Regions from separate parts of the Streptomyces chisholmiae genome, predicted to be linked through region 1. Evidence: predicted binding sites of a transcription regulator. Region 1 holds the regulator's gene; the other holds the start of a gene.
What was found. The regulator HspR, encoded in region 1, represses chaperone genes until heat shock. The targets are predictions, from matches to a motif close to TTGAGNNNNNNNNNCTCAA.
Positions count from the first base shown of each region.

Region 2: the regulator HspR is predicted to act here: its motif matches at 1,815-1,833, upstream of lon (endopeptidase La).

Region 1 is NZ_JAVREO010000023.1:71,631-78,390, forward strand. Features, by position in the region: gene RM844_RS28035 (N-acetylmuramoyl-L-alanine amidase) at 1-1,049, shown strand, start outside; gene RM844_RS28040 (phosphatase PAP2 family protein) at 1,123-1,788, shown strand; gene RM844_RS28045 (heat shock protein transcriptional repressor HspR) at 2,063-2,515, opposite strand; gene dnaJ (molecular chaperone DnaJ) at 2,520-3,734, opposite strand; gene grpE (nucleotide exchange factor GrpE) at 3,786-4,475, opposite strand; gene dnaK (molecular chaperone DnaK) at 4,472-6,328, opposite strand; gene RM844_RS28065 (PP2C family protein-serine/threonine phosphatase) at 6,476-6,760, opposite strand, start outside.
Region 2 is NZ_JAVREO010000004.1:225,434-232,193, reverse strand. Features, by position in the region: gene lon (endopeptidase La) at 1-1,792, opposite strand, end outside; gene RM844_RS08455 (helix-turn-helix domain-containing protein) at 2,527-3,441, opposite strand; gene RM844_RS08450 (acyl-CoA dehydrogenase family protein) at 3,563-5,218, shown strand; gene RM844_RS33500 (putative leader peptide) at 5,343-5,480, shown strand; gene RM844_RS08445 (nitrite/sulfite reductase) at 5,645-6,760, shown strand, end outside.

The DNA.
Region 1 (6,760 bases):
CCTGGGAGACCACGCTCGACCTGGTCCAGGACCCGGCCTACGTCTCCTGGCACTACAGCCTGCGCTCCGCCGACGGCCACGTCGCCCAGCACCTGGCCACCCGGGACGTCGGCTGGCACGCCGGCAACTGGTACGTCAACGCGGGCTCCATCGGCCTGGAGCACGAGGGCTTCCTGACCGAGCCGGACGCCTGGTACACCGAGGCGATGTACCGCTCGTCGGCCCGGCTGGTGCGCTACCTGGCCGCGCGCCACGACATCCCGCTGGACCGGCACCACATCATCGGCCACGACAACGTGCAGGGGCCGACCGGGGCGTCCGTCAGCGGGATGCACACCGACCCGGGCCCTTACTGGGACTGGGCGCACTACTTCGAGCTGCTGGGCGCGCCCTTCCAGCCGACCGGCGGCCCGCGCGCCGGGCTGGTCACCATCGCGCCCGACTACGCCGCGCACCGGCCCGAGTTCACCGACTGCGCCGGCGCGGGCAGCGCGTGCGTCCCGCACGGCTCCTCGGCCGTGCGCCTGCACACCGCGCCGGACCACGAGGCGCCGCTGGTCAGCGACTTCGGCACGCACCCGGGCGACGGCCGGTCCTCGACCGGGGTGAACGACGTCGGCGCGCGGGCCACCGCCGGGCAGCAGTTCGTCGTCGCCGACCGGCGGGGCGACTGGACCGGCATCTGGTACCTGGGCCAGCTCGCCTGGTTCCACAACCCGGCCGAGGCGCCGACCGCCCTGCCGGCGCGCGGCCTGGTGGCGACCGGCCGCGGCGACGCCCCGACCATCCCGGTCTACGGCCGCGCCTACCCGGAGGCCGCGGCCTACCCGGCGGACGTGCCGGCGCAGGACGTGGTGCCGCTGGCGTACGAGATCCCCGCCGACCAGGCGTACGTGGTGGGGCAGCGGGTGCCGAGCAGCTACTACTGGGCCGTCAGCTTCGACCCGGCGGGGCACCGGGTGATCAGCGGCGAGGAGTACTACCAGGTGCAGCTGGGCCACCGGATCGCCTACGTCCGGGCCGCCGACGTGACCCTGCGCCACCGCTGACCCCGACGCCGCTGACCACTACCTGACCACGAGCTGACCAACCGTCAGGGTGGGTCGCCTAGGATGCCGCCTCATGGTGCCCCGACGCCCGCCCGCCGGCACGCTGCCGCTGCTCGCCCTGCTGTCCGCCGCGCTCTGCGCGGCGCTGATGACGGTGGTGGTGGCCGGCGGCAACGACCCGCTGGCGGTGGACCGGGCCGCCCACGACTGGGCGTTGGCGCACCGCTCGCCCGGCTGGGCGGACGTGCTGACCGTGGTCTCCGACACCGGCACCCGGACGCCGGCGGTGCTGGTGGCGATGGTGGCCGGCGCGCTGGTGGCGCGGAACATCTGGTGGTGGGGCGCGGTGGCCGGGGCCGCCGCGCTGCTCCTGGCCCAGCTGCTGCGCTACGGGCTGGTGCGGGCGATCGACCGGCCCCGCCCGCCGGAGTCCGACTGGGTGATCCACGTCAACAACCCGTCGCTGCCCTCGGGGCACGCCACCACCACGGCGCTGGTCGCCATCGCGCTGGCCAACGCGCTCTGGCCGCACTGCCGGCGGCCGCTGACCCGCGCGCTGGCGGTGGGGCTGCCGGCGCTGTGGGCGTTGACGGTCGGCTTCAGCCGGGTCTACCTGGGGGTGCACTGGGTGAGCGACGTCCTCGCCGGCTGGCTGCTGGCGACCGCAGTCAGCTGCGTCTTCCTCCCGCTGCTCGCCCGCGCCCTCCGCCGGGCCGCCACCACCAACCCGGGCCACTGAACCCTGGCCGGGCCGGCCGAACGGCCACCGCCCCGCGGCCCGACCACGCCGGGCTTCGGCCCCGGGCGCGGAGCGCCCCTCGGGACGCCAACGCCAGCCCACCCGGTCCAGCACCGCCCGGCGGCACACCGGGACACCCCAGCCAGACGGAGCACGCCCCCCGCCCGCGGCCGACCGGCCACGGGGGGCGCAGCGCCCAGTGCCAGCCCGCCGCAGCCCGCCGCGCCGGGCGGCCGCCGGGCCGCGGCGGGGCTCAGGCCGGCGCGGCCAGCGCTCAGCGGGGGCGGTCGGGGCGCCAGACGACCAGCGCCGCCGAGTGGGTCACGTCCTGGTAGGGCACCAGGTCCCGGCGGTAGGAGGCGTGCACCTGGGCCTCGCGCTGCCGCATCTGGACCGCCGCGCCCTCCACGGCCTGCTGGAGCTCGGCCACCCGGGACTGGAGCGCGGCGACCTGGTTCTCCAGCTCGATGATGCGCTTGATCCCGGCGAGGTTGATGCCCTCGTCCTGGGAGAGCCGCTGCACCTGGCGGAGGAGCTGGATGTCGCGCGCCGAGTACCGGCGGCCGCGACCGGCGGCCCGGTCGGGTGAGACCAGGCCGAGCCGGTCGTACTGGCGCAGCGTCTGCGGGTGGAGCCCGGAGAGCTGCGCCGCCACGGAGATGACGTAGACCGGCGTGTCGTCGGTGAGTTCGTAGGGGTTACTGCTCTGTCCGTGCCGGCCGTTCATCTCGTTACTCTCCCTTCGCGGCCTCGAACAGCCCTGCCCTGGGGTCCTCCCCCTCGGCTGCCGCGCGGTATTCGGTCAGGGCCTTGCGGGCCTGGTCGCCGAGGTCGCGGGGGACCGCGATCTCGATGGTGACCAGCAGGTCGCCGAGGGTGCCGTCCTTGCGGACCGCGCCCTTGCCCCTGGCCCGCATGGTGCGTCCGCCCGGGGTGCCGGGCGGGAGCTTGAGGGTGACGGGCGGACCGCCGAGGGTCGGCACCTTGATCTCGCCGCCGAGCGCCGCCTCGGGGAAGGTCACCGGCACCGTGATGGTGAGGTTGTCACCGCGGCGGCCGAAGACCGGGTGGCTGTCCACATGGACCACCACGTACAGGTCGCCGTGCGGGCCGCCACGCTCGCCGGGCGCGCCCTTGCCGCGCAGCCTGATCCGCTGCCCGTCGTCCACGCCGGCCGGGATCCGGACCTGCATGGTGCGGGAGCTGGTGGCCCGGCCGCTGCCCCGGCAGTCGGCGCACGGGTCCTGGGCGATCAGGCCGCGGCCCCGGCAGTCGACGCAGGGGTCGGTGAGCGAGAACCCGCCGCCTCCGCCTCGGCTGACCTGGCCGGTGCCGACGCAGGTCGGGCAGACCCGCGGGGTGCCGTTCTTGTCGCCGGTGCCGGAGCAGGTCTTGCAGGCGGCGCTGGATGACATCCGCAGCGGGACGGTGGCACCGGAGACGGCCTCGGTGAAGCTGAGGGTCACCTCGGACTCGATGTCCTGGCCCCGGCGCGGCTGGGTGCGCGTGCCGGTGCCGGCGCCGGGGCCGCCGCGGTTGAACAGCCCGCCGAAGACGTCGCCGAGCCCGCCGCCGAAGCCGCCGGCCGCGCCGCCCGGGCCGCCGGGCCCGCCGGCCGGCCCGCCCTGCCCTGGGCCGCCGCCGAAGAGGTCGCCCAGGTCGAAGTTGAACTGGCCGGCGCCGCCGGGCCCGGCGCGGAACCCGCCGTTCCCGAAGAGCGCGCGGGCCTCGTCGTACTCCTTGCGGCGCTTGGCGTCGCCGAGGACGTCATAGGCCTCGGAGACGCTCTTGAAGCGCTCCTCGGCCTTGGCGTCGCCCTCGTTGGCGTCCGGGTGGTTCTCCCGGGCGAGCTTGCGGTAGGCCTTCTTGATCTCCGCCTCGGTGGCGTCCCGGGGGACGCCGAGAACCTTGTAGTAGTCCTTCTCGATGAAGTCCTTGGTACTCATCCTCGGCGTCCCTCCTTCCGGTCCACGCCGTGCGTGGTGTCAGCCACCGCGTCAGCCCTCGTCCGAGCCGCCGTCGTCGTCCTGCTCCGCCGCGCCGTCCTCGGGCTCGGCGGGCTTGCCCGGCTGGGGCTCGGCCACGCCGACCCGGGCCGGCCTGATGGTGCGTTCGCCGATGCGATACCCCGGCTGCAGGATCTGCACGCACGTGGTCTCGGTGACGTCGGGCGAGTAGCTGTGCATCAGCGCCTCGTGCACCGTCGGGTCGAAGGGCTCGCCCTCCTTGCCGAACTGGGCCAGGCCCATCTTCGCCGCGACCGTCTCCAGCGACTCGGCGACCTGCTTGAAGCCGCCGACCAGCTCGCCGTGGTCCCGGGCACGGCCGATGTCGTCGAGCACCGGCAGCAGCTCGGTCAGGAGGTTGGCGACCGCCGTCTCCTTGACCGCGACCCGGTCCCGCTCCACCCTGCGGCGGTAGTTCTGGAACTCGGCCTGCAGCCGCTGGAGGTCCTGGGTGCGCTCCCGCAACGCCGTCCTGGTCTGATCCAGCTGGGCGGTGAGGGCGGCCGCCTCGGCCGGCTGGCCCGCGGCCGACTCGGCGTCCTCGACGGTCTCCGGGGCGCCCTCGGCCGCGGCCTCGCCGCCGGCCTCGGGCGCCTTCGGCTCGGCCGCCGCCTCGGGGTTCGGCACGTCGGCGTCCGGGACCTCGGGCTCCTTGTCGAAGCCCTGCGGGTCCTGTGTCACGCCGCACCGCCCTTCGGCTTCTCGTCGTCCACGATCTCGGCGTCCACCACGTCGTCGTCGGCGCCCTGCGCGGCACCGGTGGCCCCGCCGGCCTCGGCGCCGGGGGCGGCCTGCCCGGCCTGGGCGTCGGCGTACATCGCCTGGCCCAGCTTCTGGCTGGTGGCGGCGACCCTCTCGGACGCCTCGCGGATGGCCGCGGTGTCCTCGCCCTTGAGCTTCTCCTTGAGGTCGGCGACGGCGGTCTCGACCTCGGTCTTGACCTCGGCCGGGACCTTCTCGGAGTTCTCCTTGATGAAGTTCTCCGTGGTGTAGACGAGCTGCTCGGCCTGGTTGCGGGTCTCGGCGGACTCGCGGCGCTGGGCGTCCTCGTCGGCGTACTGCTCGGCGTCCCGCATCATCCGCTCGATGTCGTCCTTGGGGAGCGCGGAACCGCCGGTGACGGTCATCCGCTGCTCCTTGCCGGTACCGAGGTCCTTGGCGGAGACGTGCATGATGCCGTTGGCGTCGATGTCGAAGGTGACCTCGACCTGCGGCACGCCGCGCGGCGCCGGCGGCAGGCCGGTCAGCTCGAACATGCCCAGCTTCTTGTTGTACGCGGCGATCTCACGCTCGCCCTGGTACACCTGGATCTGCACCGACGGCTGGTTGTCCTCGGCGGTGGTGAAGATCTCGGAGCGCTTGGTGGGGATCGTGGTGTTGCGCTCGATCAGCTTGGTCATGATGCCGCCCTTGGTCTCGATGCCGAGGGACAGCGGGGTGACGTCGAGCAGCAGGACGTCCTTGACCTCGCCCTTGAGCACACCGGCCTGGAGGCTGGCGCCGATGGCGACGACCTCGTCCGGGTTGACGCCCTTGTTGGCGTCCTTGCCGCTGGTCAGCTCGCGGACCAGGCCGGCCACGGCGGGCATCCGGGTGGAGCCGCCGACGAGGACCACGTGGTCGATCTCGGACAGCTGGATGCCGGCGTCCTTGATCACGTTGTGGAACGGGACCTTGCAGCGCTCCAACAGGTCGGCCGTGAGCTGCTGGAACTGCGCCCGGGTGAGCTTCTCGTCCATGTGCAGCGGGCCCTCGGCGGAGGCCGTGATGTAGGGCAGGTTGATCGTGGTCTCGGTGGACGAGGACAGCTCGATCTTGGCCTTCTCCGCGGACTCCCGGAGCCGCTGGAGGGCCATCTTGTCCTTGCCCAGGTCCACGCCGTGCGCGTTGGCGAACTGCTTGACCAGGTGGTCGACGACGCGCTGGTCCCAGTCGTCGCCGCCGAGGTTGTTGTCGCCGTTGGTGGCCTTGACCTCCACCACGCCGTCGCCGATCTCCAGCAGCGAGACGTCGAAGGTGCCGCCGCCGAGGTCGAAGACCAGGATGGTCTGGTCGTCCTTCTCCAGGCCGTAGGCGAGGGCGGCGGCGGTCGGCTCGTTGACGATGCGCAGCACGTTGAGGCCGGCGATCTCGCCCGCCTCCTTGGTGGCCTGCCGCTCGTGGTCGTTGAAGTACGCCGGGACGGTGATCACCGCGTCGGCGACCTTCTCGCCCAGGTAGGCCTCGGCGTCCCGCTTCAGCTTCTGGAGGATGAAGGCGCTGATCTGCTGCGGGTTGAAGTCCTTGCCGTCCAGGCCGATCTTCCAGTCGGTGCCCATGTGGCGCTTGACCGAGCGGATCGTGCGGTCCACGTTGGTGACCGCCTGGCGCTTGGCGACCTCGCCGACCAGCACCTCGCCGTTCTTCGCGAAGGCCACGACAGACGGCGTGGTCCTGGCGCCCTCGGCGTTGGTGATGACGGTGGGCTCACCGCCTTCGAGAACACTGACGACGGAGTTCGTCGTACCCAGGTCGATGCCGACCGCACGTGCCATTTCGGATTCCTCCAGCTGCTAGCTTGAGTGGGGCTGACTCAAGACTGCCGCAGCCGGCGCCGCCAGTCAAATGACCTGAGCGAACCCGACTCAAGCTTGTTCTCCACACCTCCATCAATGCCCCGTCAGTGGCGGCCGCCGCCCAGGTCAGAGCCGGTGCGGGCCGGCGGCTTCGAGGATCGGGCAGAGCGCCAGCAGCGCCACGTCGTCCTCCACCGCGCGGGCGAAACCGGTGACATCCGCCCAGACGAACCGCACCAGCGACTCCGGGTCGAGCGGTTGCCGCGCCGGCGCCCCGCAGCGCGCCGCCAGCCGCTCGGCCAACGGGTAGAAGGCGCCGCCCGCGTCCCGCGCCTCGGTCACCCCGTCCGTGTAGCCCAGCAGCAGGTCGCCGGCGCGCAGCGGGACGGTGACCGGCCTGGGCACCACCGG
Region 2 (6,760 bases), on a different contig from region 1:
CCGCCTCCGGCACGTGGTGCGGACGGCCCACCAGGCGGCGCAGCCCGTCGGCGGTGACCGCGTGCGGCAGGGTCAGCTCGCCCAACTCGGCCTGGGCGGTGACCTTCCGCAGCACCCGGGCGATCATCCGCTCCAGGCCGCGCACCCCGGCCTCACTGGTGTACTCGGTGGCGAGCCGGCGCAGCGCCGCCTCCTCGACGGTGACCTCGTCTGCGGTCAGCCCGGCCAGCCCCAGCTGCCGGGGCAGCAGGTGGTCCCTGGCGATGGTGACCTTCTCCTCCTCGGTGTAGCCGTCGAGCCTGACCAGCTCCATCCGGTCCAGCAGCGGCTGCGGGATGGCCTCCAGGGCGTTGGCGGTGGCCAGGAAGACCACGTCCGAGAGGTCCAGCTCGACCTCCAGGTAGTGGTCCCTGAAGGTGTGGTTCTGCGCCGGGTCCAGCACTTCGAGGAGCGCGGCCGACGGGTCGCCCCGGTAGTCGGCGCCGACCTTGTCGATCTCGTCGAGCAGCACCACCGGGTTCATCGAGCCGGCCTCCTTGACGGCCCGCACGATCCGGCCGGGCAGCGCGCCCACGTAGGTGCGGCGGTGGCCCCTGATCTCCGCCTCGTCGCGGACGCCGCCGAGCGCCACCCGGACGAACTTCCGCCCCATGGCCTTCGCCACGCTCTCACCCAGCGAGGTCTTGCCGACCCCGGGCGGGCCGACCAGCGCCAGCACGGCGCCGCCGCGCCGGCCGCCGACCACGCCCAGGCCGCGGTCGGCGCGCCGCTTGCGCACCGCGAGGTACTCGGTGATCCGCTCCTTGACGTCGGTCAGCCCGGCGTGGTCCGCGTCCAGCACCGCGCGGGCGCCCGGGATGTCGTAGGAGTCCTCGGTCCGCACCTGCCAGGGCAGTTCGAGGACGGTGTCCAGCCAGGTGCGCAGCCAGCCGGCCTCCGGACTGGCGTCCGAGGCCCGCTCCAGCTTCTCCACCTCCTTGAGCGCGGCCTGCCGCACCCGCTCCGGAAGGTCGGCGGCCTCGACCCGGGCCCTGGGGTCCGCCTCGTCGCCGTCCGGCGAGCCGCCGTCCAGCTCGGCCAGCTCCTTGCGGACCGCCTCCAGCTGGCGACGGAGCAGGAACTCGCGCTGCTGCCGCTCGACGCCGTCCTGGACGTCCTTGGCGATGGACTCGGAGACCTCCTCCTCCGCCAGGTGGTCGCTCAACCAGCGGCTGGCGTGCCGGAGCCGCTCCACCGGGTCGAGCGTGCTGAGCAGGGTGGCGCGCTGCTCGGCGGTGAGGAACGGGAAGTACCCGGCGTTGTCCGCCAGCGCGCCCACCTCCTCGATGCCGGCCACCCGGTCCACGGCCTGCCAGGCGCCGCGCTTGCGCAGCCAGCTGGTGGCCAGCGCCCGGTACTCCTTGACCAGCTCGGCGACCGCCCCGGGCAGCGGGCTCGGCTCCGACTCGTCGACCGGGCCGACCTCCACCCACAGGGCCCGGCCCGGGCCCGTGGTGCCGGCGCCGACCCTGGCCCGGCGCAGCCCGCGCACCAGGGCGCCGGGGTCGCCGTCGGCCAGCCGGCCGACCTGCTCGACCCGGCCGACCACGCCGAGCGCCGGGTAGCTTCCGTCCAGCCGGGGCACCAGCAGCACCCGCGGCTTCTCCCCGCGGGGCGCGGCGGACTGGGCCGCCTCCACGGCGGCCCGGACCTCCGCGTCGGAGAGCTCCAGCGGCACCACCATGCCGGGCAGCACGGCCTCGCTCTCCAACGGCAGCACGGGCAGGGTGAGTACGTCGAACGACGCTTCCATGACGCCTCCCTTGGCAGGCAAATTGAGCTATGCCGACTCAATGCTGGAGCGGGGGCGAGATGTTCCCGGGGGCCGGCCCGTGTTCGCTGTGGGCGATCAACGGGTGGCCCGCCGCCGGCCGGGCCACGGGATAGAGGACGCCGTGCCGCCCACCGCTATTCCGGCGAAGCCGGGGTAGCGGTGAGCGGCCTGCCGGGGGCCCCGGCAGGGCCCTTTGCCACCGGGGCTGCCGGGCAGGCGACTGACCAGCACCTCGACGGGCTACCAACCGGCGCTTCCCCGCGGACGGTCGCCGGGCGCGTCTCGGCCGGGACCGCCCGGCAGGTGACGGACCGGCGCTTCCCCACCAGCGGTTGGCGAACGCCTCACAGCCGGGACCCTCCGGCTGACGCGCCCCCGACCGGCGGCAGACCGGCGCCTCCAGGCGGACGGTTGGCGGGTACGTTCGGCAGCGGCTCCGGCGGACGACGGGCCGGGTTCCCTGCGGAGCTTCCTCACCGACAACCGACCGCGCCCTCCGGTCGGCGGTAGCCAACCGTGTCCCCACAGGGGGTTCCCCGACCGGCGGTTGGCGGGGGCGGTCCGGGAGGGACGTTGCGGCACGCGGAATCGCGGCAGCCTCCCGACCAGCGGTTGGCGAACGTCTCACGGCTCACCGGCACATCCCCGGCGGGCCGCCCGCCGGCAGGGCGAGGCGCCCGGCCCGGGCGGGTCGGACGGGGGCGAACCCGGGGTCAGAGCTCGCGGAGCGCGGCGAGCAGGAAGTCCTCGGTGGCGTCCGGCGGCATCGCCTCGACGGCCAGCCGGTTCATCACGTGCCGGTACTGCTCGACATCACCCGGTTTGTCCGGGTAAGCGCCGCCGGTGAGCTGCTCCAGGTAGACCACGTCCGGCAGGTCACCGCCCGGCGGGCGGAGCACCGTGACCGGGCCGGCGATGGCCGAGTGGGCGCCGGCCGCGAACGGCACCACCTGGACGGTGACGTGCGGCAGCCGGGACACCTCCAGCAGGTAGGCCAACTGCCGGCGCATCAGCCCCCGGCCGCCCATCGACCGCCGCAGCGCCGTCTCGTCGATGACCGTCCACAGGTAGGGCGGCCGGTCCCGGCGCAGCACGTGCTGGCGGGCCATCCGCAGCCGCACCCGGCGTTCCAGCCGCTCCTCCTCGTCCGGGACCAGGGAGATCACCGCGCGCGCGTACTCCTCGGTCTGGAGCAGCCCGGGCACGAACTGGAGTTCGTAGCCACGGATCACCGTCGCCGTCTGCTCAAGACCCAGGTAGACATGGAGCCAGCTGGGCACCACGTCGTGGAAGAACTGCCACCAGCCCTGGCTGTTGGACTCGCGGGCCAGCGCCAGCAGGGTGCCGCGCTCCCCCTCGTCGTAGACCCCGTAGAAGGCGAGCAGGTCGATGACGTCCCGGACCTTGAAGCCGGTCTTGCCCATCTCCAGGCGACTGATCTTGGAGTGCGAGCCACGGATGCAACGGCCGGCGTCGGCGCCGGTGATGCCCTGGGACTCCCGCAGCGCGCGGAGCCGGTTCCCCAGGATCATCCGGGGCACGGTTGGCCCCGTCTGCCGGAAGTCCAACGCCATCGACGCCGCGTCCAGCTCGCCGAGGACGCCATCGGTATCCAGCCCCAACGCCATCTGTCGCTCCCTGCCGTCGCCGCCGAACGCCCCACTGTACTAGGGCAGTCGGGGAGCGGTAGCCCCTGATGTGCGGGTCGTGGGGGTGCCGCCGCGCTGGTCCGGCGCCTACCGTGGAGTCATGACGCCCAGCACCCACGCGGTCACCAACCAGGTCCCGCCGCTCGTCGGCCACGACGTGTTCGCCCAGGACGCGGCGCTCACCGAGGGCTTCGCCCGCCAGGTGGCGCCCGAGGTGGCCGACGAGGCCACCGCCGAGCTGTCGGCGCTGGGCCGGTCGGCCGGCTCGGCCGAGGCCGCCGAGTGGGGCCGGCTGGCCAACGAGAACCCGCCTGCGCTGCGGGTTTTCGACGCCGTCGGGCACCGGATCGACGAGGTGGAGTTCCACCCGGCCTGGCACCAGCTGCTGGACCGGGCGGTGGGGGCCGGCCTGACCGACGCCTGGTCGCGGCCTTCCGGCCAGTTGCGTAGGACGGCCGGATTCTTTGTCTGGTCCCAGGTGGAGGCGGGGCATGGCTGCCCCATCTCGATGACGCACGCGGCCGTGCCCGCGCTGCGCGCCACGCCCGCGCTCGCCGCCGTCTGGGAGCCGCTGCTCACCTCGCGGGTCTACCAGCCGGGCCTCGGGGTGCCGGCGACCGGGAAGGCCGGCGCGCTGGCCGGGATGGGGATGACGGAGAAGCAGGGCGGCTCCGACGTGCGGGCCAACACCACCCGGGCCGAGCCGGCCGGCGAGCCCGGCCTCTACCGGCTGACCGGCCACAAGTGGTTCTGTTCCGCGCCGATGTCGGACGCCTTCCTGGTGCTGGCCCAGGCGCCCGGCGGGCTGAGCTGCTTCCTGCTGCCCCGGGTGCTGCCGGACGGCAGCCGCAACTCCTTCCGGCTGCAGCGCCTCAAGGACAAGCTGGGCAACCGTTCCAACGCCTCGTCCGAGGTCGAGTTCGACGGGGACACCCTGGCCTGGCTGGTCGGCGAGGAGGGGCGGGGGGTGCGCACCATCATCGAGATGGTGGCGGCCACCCGGATCGACTGCGTGACCGGCTCGGCCGCGCTCATGCGGCAGGCGGTGACCCGGGCGATCCACCACGCGGCGCACCGGGAGGCCTTCGGCGGCCCGCTGATCGACAAGCCGCTGATGACCAACGTGCTGGCCGACCTGGCCGTGGAGTCCGAGGCGGCCACCGCGCTGGCGCTGCGGCTGGCGGCGGCGGCCGACGCCGCGGCGGCCGGTAGTCCGCACGACCGCCACCTGCTGCGGCTGGCGGTGCCGGCCGCCAAGTACTGGGTGACCAAGCGCTGCACGCCGGTGGTGGCCGAGGCGTTGGAGTGCCTGGGCGGCAACGGCTACGTGGAGGAGTCCGGGCTGCCGCGGCTGCTGCGCGAGTCGCCGCTCAACTCGCTCTGGGAGGGCTCGGGCAACGTGCAGGCGCTGGACGTGCTGCGCGCGCTCCAGCGCGAGCCGGGCGCGCTCAACGCCTTCCTCACCGAGGTGGGCCAGGCCACGGGCGTGGACCACCGGCTGGACGCGGCGCTCAAGGGGCTGCTGACCGAACTCTCCGATCTGGAGGGAGTGGAGGGTCGGGCGCGCCGGGTGGTGGAGCGGCTGGCGCTGGTGCTCCAGGGCGCGCTGCTGGTGCGCTTCGCGCCGCCGGAGGTGGCGGACGCGTTCTGCGCCTCCCGGCTGGGCGGCGACGGCGGCGGCAGCTTCGGCACCCTGCCGGGCGGCGCCGGGTTGGCCGCCGTGGTGCGCCGGGCGCGGGCGGTGCCGGCCGGGTAGCAGCCGACCGGGGGTCGAGGGGGCCGGGAGGCGCGCCCGTCCGGCCCGCTGGTCAGCCCTCGGTCGTCGACCGCTCGACGGAGCGTGATATCTCCACTCAAAGCGTTCGCATAGCGGGACACTCATGTCCATATGCTGGATAGTGGTGGACTGGCGGGGGACCGCGTGCAACGCTGCCGTCATGTCGCGAGCGGGAATTGCCCTGGTGAGTCGCCGCCATGTTGATCTCGGTCGAATGTCCAGCGCCATCTGTTCCGGGTGACCTGAGAGCACCACCGCACCCGGGGTCCGCTCCGTTCGCCGTCCGCCCCCGCCCCTTCCGGGCTGTCGGAAACCCCTGTTGACCATCGACTCTGTCCTGCCCGCCGCGACGTTGCGGCGGTCTCCAGGTCAGAGTCTCCCTGCTGCCCGCAGAAAGCCGTGATGATGCCGGACTCCGTCAAGAAGCCCGCCGGTACGCCCCGACGCAAGCCCGGGCGGCACCGTGGCGAGGGGCAGTGGGCCTCGGGCCACTTCACCCCGCTCAACGGGAACGAGCAGACCAAGAAGGACGATGACGGTCTCAATGTGCGGACACGCATCGAGACGGTCTACGCCCAGCGGGGCTTCGACTCGATCGACGGCGCCGACCTGCGCGGCCGGATGCGCTGGTGGGGTCTCTACACCCAGCGCCGGCCCGGCATCGACGGCGGCAAGACCGCGATCCTGGAGCCCGAGGAGCTGGACGACGAGTACTTCATGCTCCGGGTCCGGATCGACGGCGGGCTGCTCACCACCGAGCAGCTGCGGGTGATCGGCGGGATATCCGAGGAGTTCGCCCGGGGCACCGCCGACATCACCGACCGGCAGAACATCCAGTACCACTGGATCCGGATCGAGGACATGCCGGAGATCTGGCGGCGCCTCGAGGGCGTCGGCCTCTCCACCACCGAGGCGTGCGGCGACACCCCGCGCGTGGTGGTCGGCTCCCCGGTCGCCGGCATCGCGGCGGACGAGATCATCGACGGCACCCCGGCCATCGAGGCCATCCAGCGCCGGGTGGTCGGCAATCCCGCCTACTCCAACCTGCCGCGCAAGTTCAAGTCGGCGGTCTCCGGCTCCCCGCTGCTGGACGTGGCGCACGAGATCAACGACATCTCGTTCGTCGGCGTGGTGCACCCCGAGCACGGCCCCGGCTTCGACGTGTGGGTCGGCGGCGGGCTCTCCACCAACCCCAGGCTGGGCGAACGCCTCGGCGCCTGGGTGCCGCTGGACGAGGTCGCCGACGTGCACGAGGGCGTGGTCGGCCTGTTCCGCGACTACGGCTACCGGCGGCTGCGGACCCGTGCCCGGATCAAGTTCCTGCTCGCCGACTGGGGCGTCGCGAAGTTCCGCCAGGTGCTGGAGGACGAGTACCTGCGGCGTCCGCTGCTCGACGGCCCGGCGCCCGCGCAGCCGCCCGGCGAGTGGCGCGACCACGTGGGCGTCCACCGGCAGCGGGACGGCCGCCGCTACCTCGGCTTCGCGCCCCGGGTCGGCCGGGTGGACGGCGCCACGCTGACC